Regions from separate parts of the Streptomyces sp. NPDC051020 genome, predicted to be linked through region 2. Evidence: riboswitches for the same ligand, from Rfam matches in the RefSeq annotation. Region 2 holds a riboswitch; the other holds the start of a gene.
The links. A riboswitch is a leader RNA that binds a small molecule or an ion and turns the genes downstream of it on or off. The one in region 2 is predicted to bind cobalamin.
Positions count from the first base shown of each region.

Region 1: another riboswitch for cobalamin. It lies ahead of AB0N06_RS27005 (ABC transporter substrate-binding protein); the one in region 2 lies ahead of AB0N06_RS09920 (prenyltransferase/squalene oxidase repeat-containing protein).

Region 1 covers NZ_JBFBCG010000057.1:38,431-45,685, reverse strand. The annotation lists partial or broken gene AB0N06_RS27020 (acyl-CoA dehydrogenase) at 20-2,055, shown strand; gene AB0N06_RS27015 (acyl carrier protein) at 2,171-2,431, shown strand; gene AB0N06_RS27010 (beta-ketoacyl-[acyl-carrier-protein] synthase family protein) at 2,428-3,651, shown strand; cobalamin riboswitch at 3,732-3,920, shown strand; gene AB0N06_RS27005 (ABC transporter substrate-binding protein) at 3,983-5,023, shown strand; gene AB0N06_RS27000 (iron chelate uptake ABC transporter family permease subunit) at 5,107-6,114, shown strand; gene AB0N06_RS26995 (ABC transporter ATP-binding protein) at 6,111-6,905, shown strand; partial or broken gene AB0N06_RS26990 (PRC-barrel domain-containing protein) at 7,009-7,255, opposite strand, start outside.
Region 2 covers NZ_JBFBCG010000013.1:41,150-48,404, forward strand. The annotation lists gene AB0N06_RS09910 (energy-coupling factor transporter transmembrane protein EcfT) at 1-124, opposite strand, end outside; gene AB0N06_RS09915 (SCO2322 family protein) at 121-762, opposite strand; gene AB0N06_RS09920 (prenyltransferase/squalene oxidase repeat-containing protein) at 804-2,072, opposite strand; cobalamin riboswitch at 2,179-2,313, opposite strand; gene AB0N06_RS09925 (MBL fold metallo-hydrolase) at 2,345-3,382, opposite strand; gene AB0N06_RS09930 (aldehyde dehydrogenase) at 3,731-5,212, shown strand; gene AB0N06_RS09935 (ferredoxin) at 5,212-5,445, shown strand; gene AB0N06_RS09940 (3-hydroxybutyrate dehydrogenase) at 5,837-6,643, shown strand; gene AB0N06_RS09945 (GAF domain-containing protein) at 6,686-7,255, shown strand, end outside.

The DNA of each region.
Region 1 (7,255 bases), on a different contig from region 2:
CTTCATCGTTCTCCTGTTCATGACCGCAACGATCGACAGCACCACAGTCCACGGCACTGCCGACTTGTTGAGAGGCGTCCTCTTCGGCGTCAACTTCCTTCAGGAGCACGGCTCCTGGCGTCGGCTGATCTCTACGGAACCGTTCCGCCGCCCGGCCGGCCGCAGTGCCGACGAGCGTCTTGCCCTGACGTACGAACGCCTGAGGGTCCTCAACAGCGCGCTTGACAGCGCAGCAGGGCCCGCCGCCGACCCCCGCGCCCTCGCCGCCCTGCACGAGTGGCTCGGCCCGGTCGATCCGGCGCTCACCACCGTTGCGGGCATCCACTACAACCTCTTCCTCGGCAGCCTCCTCGACCACGCCGGCGACAACCGCCGTGATCTGTCGGACTTCCTCCGGTTGCGGCGCATCGGCACGTTCCTCTGTACGGAGGTGGCGCACGGCAATGACGCGGTGGCCATGGAGACCACGGCGACGTACGACCGTGCACGCGACGGGTTCGTGCTGCACACCCCGCACGCCGGGGCACAGAAGTTCATGCCCAACACCAGTCCGGCCGGCGGCCCCAAGGCCGGACTGGTTGCGGCGCGCCTGCTCGCCGACGGCGCCGACCACGGCGTCTTTCTCTTCCTGGTGCCGCTCACCGACGACACGCACGCACTCCCGGGGGTACGCGTCCGCAGGCTGCCGGCGCGCCTGGGCAGCCCCGTCGACCACTGTCTGACCTCCTTCGACCGGGTCTTCGTGGGGCGTGACGCACTGCTCAGCGGTGAGCACGGACGGGTCGGCGACGACGGGGAGTTCAGCAGCGTTCTGCCCAACCGCAGGCGTCGCTTCCTCACCTCGATCGCACGCGTCACGGTCGGCAAGATTTCCATGAGCGCCTGCGCGGTCGGCTCCGCGCGCGCGACGCTTGCCGTCGCCGTGCGCTACGGGAGCCATCGGCACATCTCCGGGCCGCGCGCCACGGAACGGGTGCGGGTGATCGCCCACCGCAGCCATCACGGCCCGCTCGCCGAGGCCATGGCCACGGTGTTCGCGATGAGCCTGCTGCATCGCAGGGCCCTCGACCGCTGGGAGAAACAGCTCGGGACCGGCACGGAGACGGGACGGGCCGAGGCGGAGCGGCTGGTCGCCGTCGCGAAGGGGTGGATCACCTGGCAGGCCCGTGCCGTTGTCGTCGAGTGCCGCGAACGATGCGGAGCACAGGCGCTGTTGGAGAACAACGGCATGACCGAGCTGATCACCGGCGTGGAGGCGGTGATCACCGCCGAGGGCGACAACCTGGCCATCCACGCCAAGGCCGCCGCAGAAATGCTCTTCGCCACCTCACCGTCCGTGGACGGCGGCACCTCGGGCCGGGCGACCGGAGAGCTCGCCGACCCCCGGTTCCTGGGGTGGCTGCATGCGCAGGTGGAGGCCATCTGGTTCGCCCGCGCCAGGGAGCGGATGAGCAGTGCACCGCACAGTGACCCGCTGGCGCGGTGGAACGCGGCGTCCGGGCCCGCCCTGCGGGGCGTCGAGGCGCACGCCCGCCGACACGCGGCCGAGGCGTACGCGGAGGCCGTCGCAGAACTGCCCGTAGGCCCTGGCCGCGAGAGGCTGGCCGAACTGGAGCGGCTGTTCGCTCTCCAGTGGGTCGCCCGCAACAGCGGCGATCTGCTCGCCGCCGGCCATCTGACCGCCGATCAGGTCAAGGCCCTGCCGGACGCCGTCGAGCAGCTCATCGCCGCCGTCGCCGGGCATCTGCCCACCCTGATCGAGTCCTTCGCGCTGCCGGACGAGGTGCTCGCGGACTGGCCCATCGCCGGCGCGAACTATGTCGATGCGTACGACGATCCGGAGGCGTCCTGGCAGACCACCACCGGGGCGCAGGGGGAGCGGTGAAGGCTTCGGACGAGCGAACCGCCGGACAGCTGTGCAGGGTACGGGACGCGGTCGGGGCCCTTGGAGTCCGGGCCGTTCTGCTGGCGTACTGGGGCACCACATCCGTCCTTTCCCGGCGCTGTGCGAAGCCACGGGTGATCGTTGGCGAATCGGTTCGCCGCAAGGCGTAACCGGCAGATCGGGAGTCAGTTACTTCGGCATCGGGACCGTGCGTTCCACCGTCCCGGGAATCGGTAGAACCTGCATGAAATGCGCGACCTGCACGACCTAGCGAAGAGGAAGATCATGAGCGCGATCCACCCCCAGATCACCGACGTTCTCACGAACACCTTCAAGGTGCCGGCCGCCGAGATCCTTCCGGGTTCCACGATGGACAGCCTGGAGATGGACTCCCTCGCCGTCGCCGAGTTCGCCGTCATCATCAAGGAGACGCTGGGGGTCGAGGCCGACTCCGGCAAGCTCTACAAGGACGCCACCCTCGCCGACATCACGACGTTCATCGATGCCGTGGTGAGCGGCGACCCCGCGATGAGCAACGCCCGATGAACAGGCCTGCCGTCGCCGTCACCGGCCTGGGGATGATCACCCCGGTCGGCAACGACACCGACACCACCTGGCACGGGGTGTGCGCCGGGGTCTCACCGGCCCGCACCGTCCCCGAGCTCGAAGGCTGCGCGATCGACTTCGCGTGCACGGTCTCCGGTTTCGATCTGGACGACGCGGTCGGCGGCCGTGCGGCCTTCCGGATGGGGAGGTACGTCAAATTCGCCGTCCTCGCCGCGCGGGAAGCGGTCGCGGACGCCGGACTGGACCCGGCCGACTGGGACGGCAGCCGGGTCGCCGTGGTCGTCGGCACCAGCAGCGGAGGATCCGCGGGCCTGACCGAACAGGCCGTCGCCCTCGACCGGCGCGGGCCGGGGGCCACGTCGCCGGCGGGGATCCTCCTCACCATTCCGAACATGCCCGCGGCGGAGATCGCCATCCGGATGGGGGCGACCGGTCCCAGCCTGGCGCCGTGCACCGCCTGTTCCTCCGGGGTCACCGCGCTCTCCGTCGCCCGGGACCTGCTGGTCACCGGGCAATGCGACCTCGCCATCGCCGGAGCCACCGAGTCGATCGTCTTCCCGGTCGCCATGACCGGATTCGCGCGGTCCGGTGCCGCCGCCACGAGGGACGGCGACCCGGGCCGCCTCTGCCGGCCGTTCGCGGCTGATCGTGCCGGCCTGGTCATGGGCGAGGGCGCCGCCGTCATGGTGCTGGAACGGGCGGATGACGCACGGGCCCGGGCAGCGGTTCCGCGGGCGCTGCTCGCCGGGACAGGCGCCACCACCGACGCCCACCATCCCACCAGTCCGCACCCGTCCGGCGCCGTCGCCCGGGCCGCGGTAGAGGCCGCGCTGCGCGACGCGGACTGGGCGGCCGCGGACGTCGAACACGTCAACGCGCACGGCACGTCGACACCGCTGGGCGACGCCATCGAAGCCGCTCTCATCAGCCGGGCCTACCCGCACCGGCCACCCGTCACCGCCCCCAAGGGGGTACTGGGCCACTGCATGGGGGCCGCCGGAGCCATCGAGGCGGGGCTGACGATCCTCACGCTGCAGCGCGGGGTCGTACCGCCGATCGCCAACCTGGACGCCCCGGCGCCCGAGTTCGACATCGACTGCGTCACCCGACAGCCCCGCCACCGGCCCGTCCGGCGCGCCGTGAGCCACTCCTTCGGGTTCGGCGGCCACAACGCCGTGGTCGCCCTCCAGAGTCCGTAGGCAGGGGCAGACATGACGGTACGGTACGGCCGGGACGCCTTTGGCCCCACCGCACCGCCGACGAGCCGCGCGGGGCCGCGTGATAGCTTGCCGAAGCCAGTCAAACTCCACGTAGGGGTCAGGGAATCCGGTGCGAATCCGGAGCTGACGCGCAGCGGTGAGGGGGACGGGCGGGGCCACGGCCACTGGGACATCCACGGTTGTCCTGGGAAGGCGTCCCGTCCGAAGGAACCCGAGTCCGAAGACCTGCTGGCACCTGTCGCCCGGTACCGGGCGACAGCACTTCGTACAGTGGGCTCCGCGCATGGGCCCTGAGACGCAGAGGGACTCCGTGCCGTCCATAGCCAGCCCCGCCCGCACCGCCGCCCTGCTCCCGGCGGCACTCCTCCTGCTGACCGCGTGCGGCGGAGGGACCGACAACTCCGCGGCCAAGTCAGCTGGTGGCGAAGGCTATCCGGTGACGCTCAGGAACTGTGGTCGCACCGTCACCGTCGAAGCCGCACCGCACCACGCCGTCTCCGTCGACCAGGGATCGACGGAGATCCTGCTCTCCCTCGGCCTCGCCGACCGGCTGGCGGCCACAGCCACCTGGACCGACCCGGTGATGAAGGGGCTGGAGAAGGCCAACGCGAAGGTGCCACGCCTCTCGGAGAACCGGCCGTCGTCGGAGAAGGTCCTCGACCAGGAACCCGACTTCGTCAGCGCCTCGTTCGAATCGACCCTCGCCAAGGGCGGCGTCGCCCCCCGCGAACAGTTCGAGGAGCTCGGTGTCCCCACCTACGTGTCGCCCGCCGACTGCACCGGCAAGGACAACAGCGGCGGCGGCGACGGAGCGCGTACCGAAGCACTGACCATGGACAGCGTCTACGGCGAAGTGCGCGACCTGGCCGCCGTGTTCGGCGTTCAGCAGCGCGGCGACGAGCTCGTCGCCCGGCTGCGGGAGCGGGTGAAGAAGGCCACCGACGGCATCGACGCCTCCCACGCCACTCTCCTCTACTGGTTCTCCGACTCCAAGGCCCCGTACCTGGCTGGCTGTTGCGGTGCACCCGGCGTCATCACCAGGGAGCTCGGAGCGAAGAACGTCTTCGACGACACCCATGAGGAATGGCCGCAGATCAGCTGGGAGACCGTCGCCGACCGCAACCCCGACGTCCTGGTCATCGGCGATCTGACGCGCAGGGCACAGACCGCCGAGAGCGCCGCGAAGAAGATCGAGTTCCTGGAGTCCAATCCCGCGACGAAGAACATGGACGCCGTCAAGCACAAGCGGTACGTGCTGCTCAGCGGCCAGGCCATGAATCCGTCCATCCGGACGGTCGAGGGTCTGGAACAGGTCGCCGCCGGGTTGCGGACGTTCGGGCTCGCCGGGTGACGGACACCGAACGGGTCGCAGCGGTACGTACGGAGCAGGCACCCGGAACCGATGGGCACCGCAGGGCCGGTGGCGCACGGGGGCTGCGCGACGGTGTGCTGTGGACCACGGGCCTCGCCCTGCTCGCGCTGTCCGTCGCCATCGCCGTCACCATCGGCCCCGCCCGGATCTCCGTCGCCGACGTCTGGTCCGCGGTGGCCGCCCACCTCGGGGTGGGCGAATCGCGGCTCACCCCTGTCCGGGACGGCATCATCTGGAACCTGCGCATGCCCCGTACCCTGCTCGCCGCCGTGTGCGGCGCCGGACTCGCGGTGTGCGGCACGGTCATGCAGTCCCTGCTCCGCAATCCGCTCGCCGACCCGTTCGTCCTCGGCGTCTCCTCCGGGGCGTCGACGGGTGCCGTCGTGGTCGTCGTCCTCGGGGTGGGCGGGGGAGCGGTGTCGATCTCGACCGGGGCGTTCATCGGGGCACTCTGCTCGTTCGCCCTGGTGCTGCTGCTCAGTCATACCCTCGGCGGTACGACGGACCGGGTCGTCCTCTCCGGCGTCGCGGCCATGCAGCTGTTCTCCGCGCTGACCTCCTTCGTGGTGATGACCGCGGCCGACGCCGAGCAGACCCGAGGCGTGCTGTTCTGGTTGCTCGGCTCGCTCAGCGGGGTCGGCTGGACCGATGTGTGGGTCTGTTTCCCCGTGCTCGTCGTGACCCTGCTGATCTCGCTGGGCCACGCCCGAACGCTCGACGCCTTCGCCTTCGGTCAGGACGCGGCCGCCGCCCTGGGAGTCGATGTCGGCCGCACCCGGATCGTGCTGCTCTGCACGACCGCGCTGCTGACCGCCGCGCTCGTCAGCTCGGCGGGTGCCATCGGCTTCGTCGGGCTCGTGCTGCCGCATGCCGCCCGGGCGCTCACCGGCTCCGGGCACCGGCAGCTGCTGCCGGTCACCGCGCTGGCCGGGGCGGTGTTCCTCGTCTGGGTCGACACGCTCGCCCGGACCGTCCTCGATCCGCAGGAGGTGCCGGTGGGCGTCGTCACCGCCCTCATCGGCGTACCCGCGTTCGTTCTGGTCCTCTACCGAACCCGGAGGACCACATGACATCCATCGGTACCACCGCAGGTCTGCGTGCCCAGCGAGTCTCCCGCGAGGCGGGCGGCCGTCTTGTCCTCGACGGGGTCTCCCTCGTCTCTCCGCCCGGCGCGACCGTCGGACTCCTCGGCCCCAACGGGTCGGGCAAGTCCACGCTGCTCCGGGTGCTCGCGGGGGTCCTCGCGCCGGCGGCGGGCGTGGTGACGCTCGACGGCGAACCGCTCGCCGCGATCGGCCGGCGCACTGTCGCGCAGCGGGTCGCCGTGGTCGACCAGCATGCCGACACCCAGGTCGAGCTGCGCGTCCGGGACGTCGTGGGGCTCGGCCGCATTCCGCACCTCCGCGCCTGGTCGGCGCCCAACCGCGCGGACGAAGACGCGGTATGCGAGGCACTGGAACGCACGGGACTGGCCGAACGCAGCGACCAGGCCTGGCACACGCTCTCCGGGGGCGAGCGCCAGCGTGTCCAGATCGCCCGCGCACTGGCGCAGCAGCCGCGTGAACTGCTGCTGGACGAGCCGACGAACCATCTCGACATCCAGCACCAGCTGGAGCTGTTGTCCCTGGTCACCTCGCTGCCCGTCACCGGCGTCATCGCCCTGCACGACCTCAATCTGGCCGCGATGTTCTGCGACCGGATCGTCGTCATGAAGGAGGGGCGGGTGGTGGCCGCCGGCACCCCGGCGGACGTCATCACCGAGGAACTCATCTCGGATGTGTACCGGGTACGGTCGGTGGTCACCGAGGACGGCCCGGACGGGCGACCCTCGGTGCGGTTTCTGCCTGGACGGGCCCAGTAGCCGGGCATACGGAAGCAGAGCCGGAACCCGGCACGGTGCGGGCCCCTGGCCTGTCCGCTCCCCGGAGCCGCGCCTGCCCGGTCGCCAGGACCGGACGGACTCACCTGGTGAGGCCGTAGTGACGGTAGAGCTCCTCCTCCTCGGAGACGGAGAGATGGGCATCCGCGTCCACTCTCGGGGCACCTTTCACGCGGTCCTTCGGATGGGGAATGTGCAGATCGGAGCCCACCCGGCGAGCGCCGTCCAGGGGCACGAAATTCTCCTTCATACCGAACAGGCCGGTCTTCACCGTGATCCAGTCCGGTCTGCCGGTCGCGTCGTCGAGATACACCCGCCCCACGGTGCCGACC
Region 2 (7,255 bases):
ACGCGGCGGTGGCCAGCCCGAGCGCCCACAGCCACCAGGCCCCGGCGGGCAGGGCATTGCTGCGGGTCGCGGTGGGCGCCCGCAGTGCATGGCTGAGCCGGGCCGCGCCGGGGGAGGCGGTCATCCGCGTCGGCGGCGGGCCTGCAGGACGGCGGCGATACCGAGCAGCAGGACGGCACCGAGCCCGACGAGCACCCCGGTGGACGGACCGCTGCGCCCGTTCCCGGGGTGGGTGGACGAGGGAGAGGCGGACGCCGTGTGCCCGCTGCCGGAGACCTGCTCGCCGCAGCCCGAGGCGGGGTAGCCGGTGATCGCGCAGAGCAGGGCGTCGCTGCTGTAGCGCAGCGGCTTGGCCACCGAGGCGAGCGCCTCGGCGGTGCTCGCCCCGGGGGCGACCTGCGCGCAGGCGGTGCGCAGCGCGGGCGGCGTCTCCCCGGCCGGGGCGTCCGCCGGTGTGCCGGGGTCGATGACGAGCGCGACGCGCTTGGTGCCGTCCTTGGCGGGGGTGTCCGCGCAGACCGTCGCGAAGTCGGGGGCGCGGCGCGGCTTCGCCGAGTCCTGGGAGTCCTCGCTCACGGAGAACCGGAAGCCCTGCACCGCCCCGTCGGCGGGCCGGACGAGCGAGGGGCCCTGGGTGGCATAGGCCCAGCCGGACCCCTGGCCCTCCCAGAACGACCAGTAGCGGTAGCCGGCCGCATGAGCGGTGCCCGCGCCGAGCACGGTCAGAGCGGCGCCGAGCACCAGCAGCAGCGCGACGGCCACCCGTCCGCCGAACGCATTCCCCGCACGATTCCCCGCTCGGTTCACGGCTGCTGGGGCTTCCGGCGGCTGCTGATCAGGAAGCCGATGCCCGCACCGGCGGCGAGGCCGATACCGACCAGCCACCACACCCCGAGACCGGCGTCGTCGCTGGTGCCGTCCTCGGCCGAGAAGTCGTCCGGGGTCGCACTGGGCGTGATGACGGCAGCGGGCGCGGGACCGCTCGCGTTCAGCTCCTGGACCAGGTCGACGCCGCCGAAGTCGTGGGCGTCGGCGCCGGTCGCGTGCGCGGCCAGGACCAGCTGGGCGTAGGCGGCGGGGCCGCCCTCCTCGGCCCAGCTCCTGGAGTTCTTCTGCAGCCAGCCGAGCGCACCGGCCGCCTTGTTCTTGTGGCCGGCGGAGGCCAGGGCGACGACGGCGTCCGCGGTGTTGCTGAAGTCGGGCTGCGGGGTGGTGTCGTCGGCGCCCGGCATCGGCGGCAGGTTCAGGTGGTTGCCGTTCTTCGCGAGGGCGCCCGCGAGGTAGAAGGCGCCGTTCTGGGCGGCCTGCTCCGGCTTGACGACGTCGCCCTTCCGGCAGGCCGGCGGCTTGCCTTCGACCACGGCGTTGTCTCCGGCGGCCAGCCCCTTGCCCATCGAGCCGAGCACGGCGGCCGCGGTGGCGTCCGCGTTCGCGGCGAGCTTCCCGGCCTTGTCGGGCTGGTACGCGAACGCGCCGCCGTCCGGGCCGCCGCACGGGATCGCGAGCGCGAGCAGCGCGTCGTACGGGGTTTTGCCGCCCGGATTCGTGATGTCGCCGATCCGCTGGCCCTGCCGGGCCAGCGCGCCGATCACGATCGAGGTGGAGTTGGCGTCGCTGGGGGAGCCCGGGTTGTAGCCCCAGCCGCCGTCCTCGTTCTGGATGGACTTCAGCCAGCGGACGCCGTTGTTGACGATGTCGCCGTGCCCGCCGACCTCCGCCAGCGCCTGCACCGCGGCGGCGGTCGCATTGGTGTCCAGCGTGGTCTTGGCGTCGCACGGCTTGGAGACATCGGCGCGGTACGAGGCGTAGGCGCCGTTCGCACACTGCTGGGCGATCAGCCAGTCCACCGACTTCGTGGCGGGCACGACCCCCTCGACGCGCTGGGCGAGGAATGCCAGCGACTGCCGCCAGACCCCGTCGTACGTCGGGTCCTTGGTGCCGTACAACCCGGAGGGCAGCGCGACGGACGGGGTGGGGGAGGGGGACGGCGCCGCGACCGCGGCCGGGGCAGCGGCCGCACTGAGCACGGTGGCGGTGGCGGCGAGCGCTGCTGCGCTGCGGCGTACGGTCATGGCGGGCTGAGCCTCTCCTGTGGGGAACCGGGCACAGGCACACTCAGGCACCAGGCTCCGGCCCCGTATTCCTCGACGGTGCCGGTCACCGGGGTTCCGGTGACGCGAGCCGGTCACGACCGCGGACAGGGCAGCCCGACTCACCGCTGTGTCGGCGGCTCACGGTTGCGTGGTCAGTGCCGGATTTGCACCGGCTTCCCCCTGAACGGGCATGATGACGACTCGCACACTCTACCGGGACGTAGCCTGCTCACCCCGGGCGGAGGGCTGCCTCACACAGCGACGTACGTCACCGGCCCGCTGCCCGGCACCGCCTCCGCGCGCCCCAGCTTCACCAGCCGGCGCACATGAGCCTCCGCCTCGGAGACGGCGATGTTCCGCGAGCCGTACGGGATCTGTTCCCAGGGCCGGTTCCACTCCATCCGCTCGGCCAGTTGCCACGGCGTCAACGGGGTGGCGAGCAGGGCGAGCAGTCCGGTCAGCCGCTCCTCGTGATGGTCGAGGAGTTCCCGTACGCGCCCCGCCGCGTCCGCGAACGCGTACTGGTGGGCGGGCAGCACCTCGGCGACCCCGAGTCGGCCGATGCGTTCCAGCGAGTCCAGGTAGTCGCCCAGGGGGTCGGTGACCGTCGCGTCGTCCGGGTCCTCGTACAGCCCGATGTGGGGGCTGATCCCGGGCAGCAGATGGTCGCCGGAGAAGAGCCGGCCGCGGCCGGGCAGATCGGCCGGATGGTCCTCCTCCAAGTGCAGGCAGACATGGCCGGGGGTGTGGCCCGGCGTCCAGATCGCCCGGAGCCGCCGGCCCGCGAGGTCGAGCAGTTCGCCGGGGACGATCTCGCGGTCCGGGAGGGCGGGGCGCAGTCCGGGGAGCGTGCGCGTCCGGCCGCTCGTGCGGGCGGCGCGCAGCGTGGCGAGGTGCTCCTCCGGTGCGCCGGCCGCGGCGAGCTTCGGCGCGAGGTAGGTCAGCCAGGTGCCGGGTTCGGACTCACGGGTGCGGCGCACGATCGCGGTGTCCGCGGCGTGCATCGCGATCCACGCCCCCGAGGCCTCGCGGACCTGTCCGGAGAGTCCATGGTGGTCGGGATGGTGGTGGGTGATGATCACGCCGTGGATGCCGGCGATGTCCACGCCGACGGCGGCGACTCCGGCGACCAGGGTGTCCCAGGCGTCGGGGTCGTCCCAGCCGGTGTCGACGAGGACCGGCCCGCGGTCGGTGTCGAGAGCATGCACCAGGGTGTGGCCGAGCGGGTTGTCCGGGATCGGCACCTTGATGGACCACACGCCGCCGCCGTGCTCGGTCACCTGTGTCATGGGGCTTCCCCTCTCCCGTCCCGGCCCGCGGCTGTGGTGCGCCATGCCCACTGTAACGAGAACTCGTTCCATTAGTAGCCCAGGACGACTATCGGCTTCGGATCAACGGGTCTGCGAGGGACCGCAGTTCCCCCGGCTGCCGCGGATCGAAGGGGAGGGCATGCTGTGAGCCCCGCCATGGAGCGATCGCCAGGGCGGAGCGCCGACGCCTCTCGGATCACGCCGGTCTCGTGGGGGATGTCCGATGCGTGGACTCCTGGAACTGGAACTGATATCAGTTCTGACACAGAGTCAGGTGTGAAGTCAGGTGCGGAGTCGGTACGTGCCGGGTCGCGGGAGGCAGCAGCCATGACCGAGCTTGTGGAACACGGAAAACTGTTCATCGGCGGGGAGTTGGTCGATCCGCTCGGCCAGGGCGTCATCGAGGTGATATCGCCCCACACCGAGCAGGTCATCGGCCGGGTGCCGCACGCCTGCGAAGCGGATGTGGACCGGGCCGTCACCGCTGCCCGCCGGGCCTTCGACGAAGGGCCCTGGCCGCGCGCGTCCCTGGACGAGCGGATCGAGGTGGTCACGCGGATCAAGGACGCGTTCGCCGTGCGGTACGAGGAGATCGCCCGCGTCATCAGCTCCGAGAACGGAACTCCGTACAGCTCCAGCGTGATGGTGCAGGCGCTCGCCGCGATGATGGTGTGGGACGCGGCGATCGCCGTCGCCCGCACCTTCCCGTACGAGGAGCGCCGCGACGGCGTTCTCGGGCCGCTGCTGGTGCGCCGGGAGCCGGTCGGGGTGGTCGCGGCCGTCGTGCCGTGGAACGTCCCGCAGTTCACCGCCGCCGCCAAGCTCGCGCCCGCCCTGCTGGCCGGCTGCTCCGCCGTGCTCAAGGTTTCGCCCGAATCCCCGCTGGACGCCTACATCCTGGCTGAGATCGCCGCCGAGGCGGGGCTGCCGGAGGGGGTGCTGTCGATCCTTCCGGCCGACCGTGAGGTCAGCGAGTACCTGGTCGGGCATCCCGGCGTCGACAAGGTGTCGTTCACCGGCTCGGTCGCGGCGGGCCGCCGGGTCATGGAGGTCGCCTCCCGGAACCTCACCCGTGTCACCCTGGAGCTCGGCGGCAAATCCGCCGCTGTCATCCTTCCCGACGCCGATCTGGACACGGCCGTCGCGGGCATCGTCCCGTTCGCCTGGATGATCAACGGCCAGGCGTGCGTCGCCCAGACCCGCATCCTCGTCCCGCGCTCCCGCTACGACGAGACCGCCGAGGCGTTCGCCGCCGCGGCGGGTGCGCTGAAGGTCGGTGACCCGCTCGACCCCGCCACCGAACTCGGCCCCCTGGTCGCGCAGCGCCAGCAGCAGCGCTCCCTCGACTACATCCGGATCGGTCAGGAGGAAGGTGCCAAGGTCCTTACGGGCGGCGGCCGTCCGGCCTCCCAGGAACGCGGCTGGTACGTCGAGCCGACCCTCTTCGGATCCGTCGACAATTCCATGCGCATCGCCCGCGAGGAGATCTTCGGACCGGTCATCTGCCTGCTGCCGTACGGCGACGAGGCGGAGGCGGTGAAGATCGCCAACGACTCCGAGTACGGGCTCAGTGGCAGCGTCTGGACCGCCGACACCGAGCGCGGCATCGACATCGCCCGCCGGGTGAGGACGGGCACGTACAGCGTGAACACCTTCAGTCTCGACATGCTCGGGCCGTTCGGCGGCTACAAGAACTCCGGCCTGGGGCGGGAGTTCGGACCCGAGGGGTACAGCGAGTACTTCGAGCACAAGATGATCCATCTGCCCGCCGGGTACCAACCCGCGCAGCCCGGCCCGCAGGAGGCGTGATGGGGGACCGCTGGCATGTGGAGGTCGACCGGAGCGTCTGCATCGGCTCCGGGATGTGTGTGAGCCACGCTCCGGACGGATTCCGGCTGGACTCCGCCCGTCAGTCCCACCCGGGCGATCCGGAGACCGACGCCGATGAGCGGGTGCTCGCAGCGGCGGAAGGATGTCCCGTCGAGGCGATCACGCTGACGCTGGCCGATTCGGGCGAGGTGGTCTTCCCGCCGGAGGACTAGGGCGTGTTTCGAAAGGAGCGTCGTCCGCCCGTAGGGCGTGCCGGACGCCGCCTGGCAGACGGGGCTTTCGAAACACGCCTGGTCCCCTTCCCGGCAAGCTCTGCCCCGTCGCGCCGCCCGGCACGCACGCTTGCCGCGTTGGCCACAAGCCCTGGTAGCTCCTTCCCCAAGCTCTCAGCTTCGTTCGAGCAGGGGAGGAGCTGACGGCGGAGCAGCGGGCGACGCTGGACGCGGCCCACTGAGTGCCCGTCGTCGGGCCCGGGCCCGACGACAGGCGCTGACGGCCTCCGCCCCTCGCCCCGCACCATGTACGCCGGCACCATGCCGACCCACGGCGGTGTGTGCACCGACCCCGTGTGACGTCGGCTTCCGCCTCCTTACGGTGACGACCATGGAGACTCCCCAGCGCCCGGAACCCGGGCCCGCCCCGCTCACCGTCCCCCCGCCCGCAGACCGGTTCCTCGCCGGGCGCACCGCCCTGGTGACCGGGGCGGCGAGCGGCATCGGACAGGCCTGCGCGCAGGCTCTCGCCGCCGCGGGCGCCCATGTGTACGTCGTGGACAAGGCAGCCGAAGCGGCGGAGGAACTGGCGAAACGGATCGGCGGAACGGCCTGGGTCGTCGATCTGTCCGTGCCCGAGGCGGTGGACTCCCTGCCGGACGACGCGGACCTGGTGGTCAACAACGCGGGGCTGCAGCATGTCGCCCCCGTACACGAATTCCCACCGGACCGCTTCGCCCTGATCCACCGCGTCATGGTGGAAGCACCGTTCCGCATCTTGCGCCGCACCCTGCCCGGCATGTACGAACGCGGCTGGGGGCGCGTCGTCAACATCTCGTCCGTCCACGGGCTGCGCGCCAGCCCGTACAAATCGGCATACGTATCGGCCAAGCACGCACTTGAGGGACTCAGCAAGGTGGTCGCCCTGGAAGCAGCACCGCACGGAGTGACCAGCAACTGCGTCAACCCCGGCTACGTACGCACGCCCCTGGTCGAGAACCAGATCGCTGCACAGGCCCGCACCCACGGCATCACGGAGGAGGAGGTGGTGGGCAAGGTGATGCTGGAACGCAGTGCCATCAAACGCCTCATCGAACCCGAGGACGTCGCCGGGGCGGTGCTATGGCTGTGCGGACCGGGTACCTCCCACATCACCGGCACCTCCCTCTCCATGGACGGCGGCTGGACCGCCAACTGACCCTCCCGGCTCCCCGCCCCTCCCGACGAACGATGGCCGCCCATGTCTGCACCCACCCCCTCCGCCGCGCCCCACCTGCGCCTCCTCCTCGACCTGCTGGCCGAGGACGCCCCCGCCGAGGCGCTGGGAGCCGTCTCCTCAAAGGCGCGGGCGGCCGGTGTGCCCGCGGGCGAACTCGCCGAGGTGGAGGCGGCGACCGCCACCGCCCTGCGGATCAGGAGCGCCCTGCGCCAGCACCGGCGTCGCGAGCTCCAGCTCACCGCGCTCTTCGACACCGCGGGCGATCTGGCGGCCTCCCGCGATCTGGACGACGTGCTGAAGGCGATCGTCCGGCGGGCCAGGATGCTGCTCGGCACGGACACGGCGTATCTCACGCTCCCCGACGAGGAGGCGGGGGACACCTATATGCGGGTGACCGACGGTTCGGTCTCGGTCCTCTTCCAGCGGCTGCGGCTCGAGCTGGGCGAAGGTCTCGGCGGCCTGGTCGCCCAGACCGCGAGCCCGTACGCCACCCCCGACTACCGCACCGACGACCGCTTCCGCCACACCCGCAACATCAACGCCGGGGTCCTCGACGAGGGGCTCGTCGCCATCCTGGGCGTGCCGCTGCTC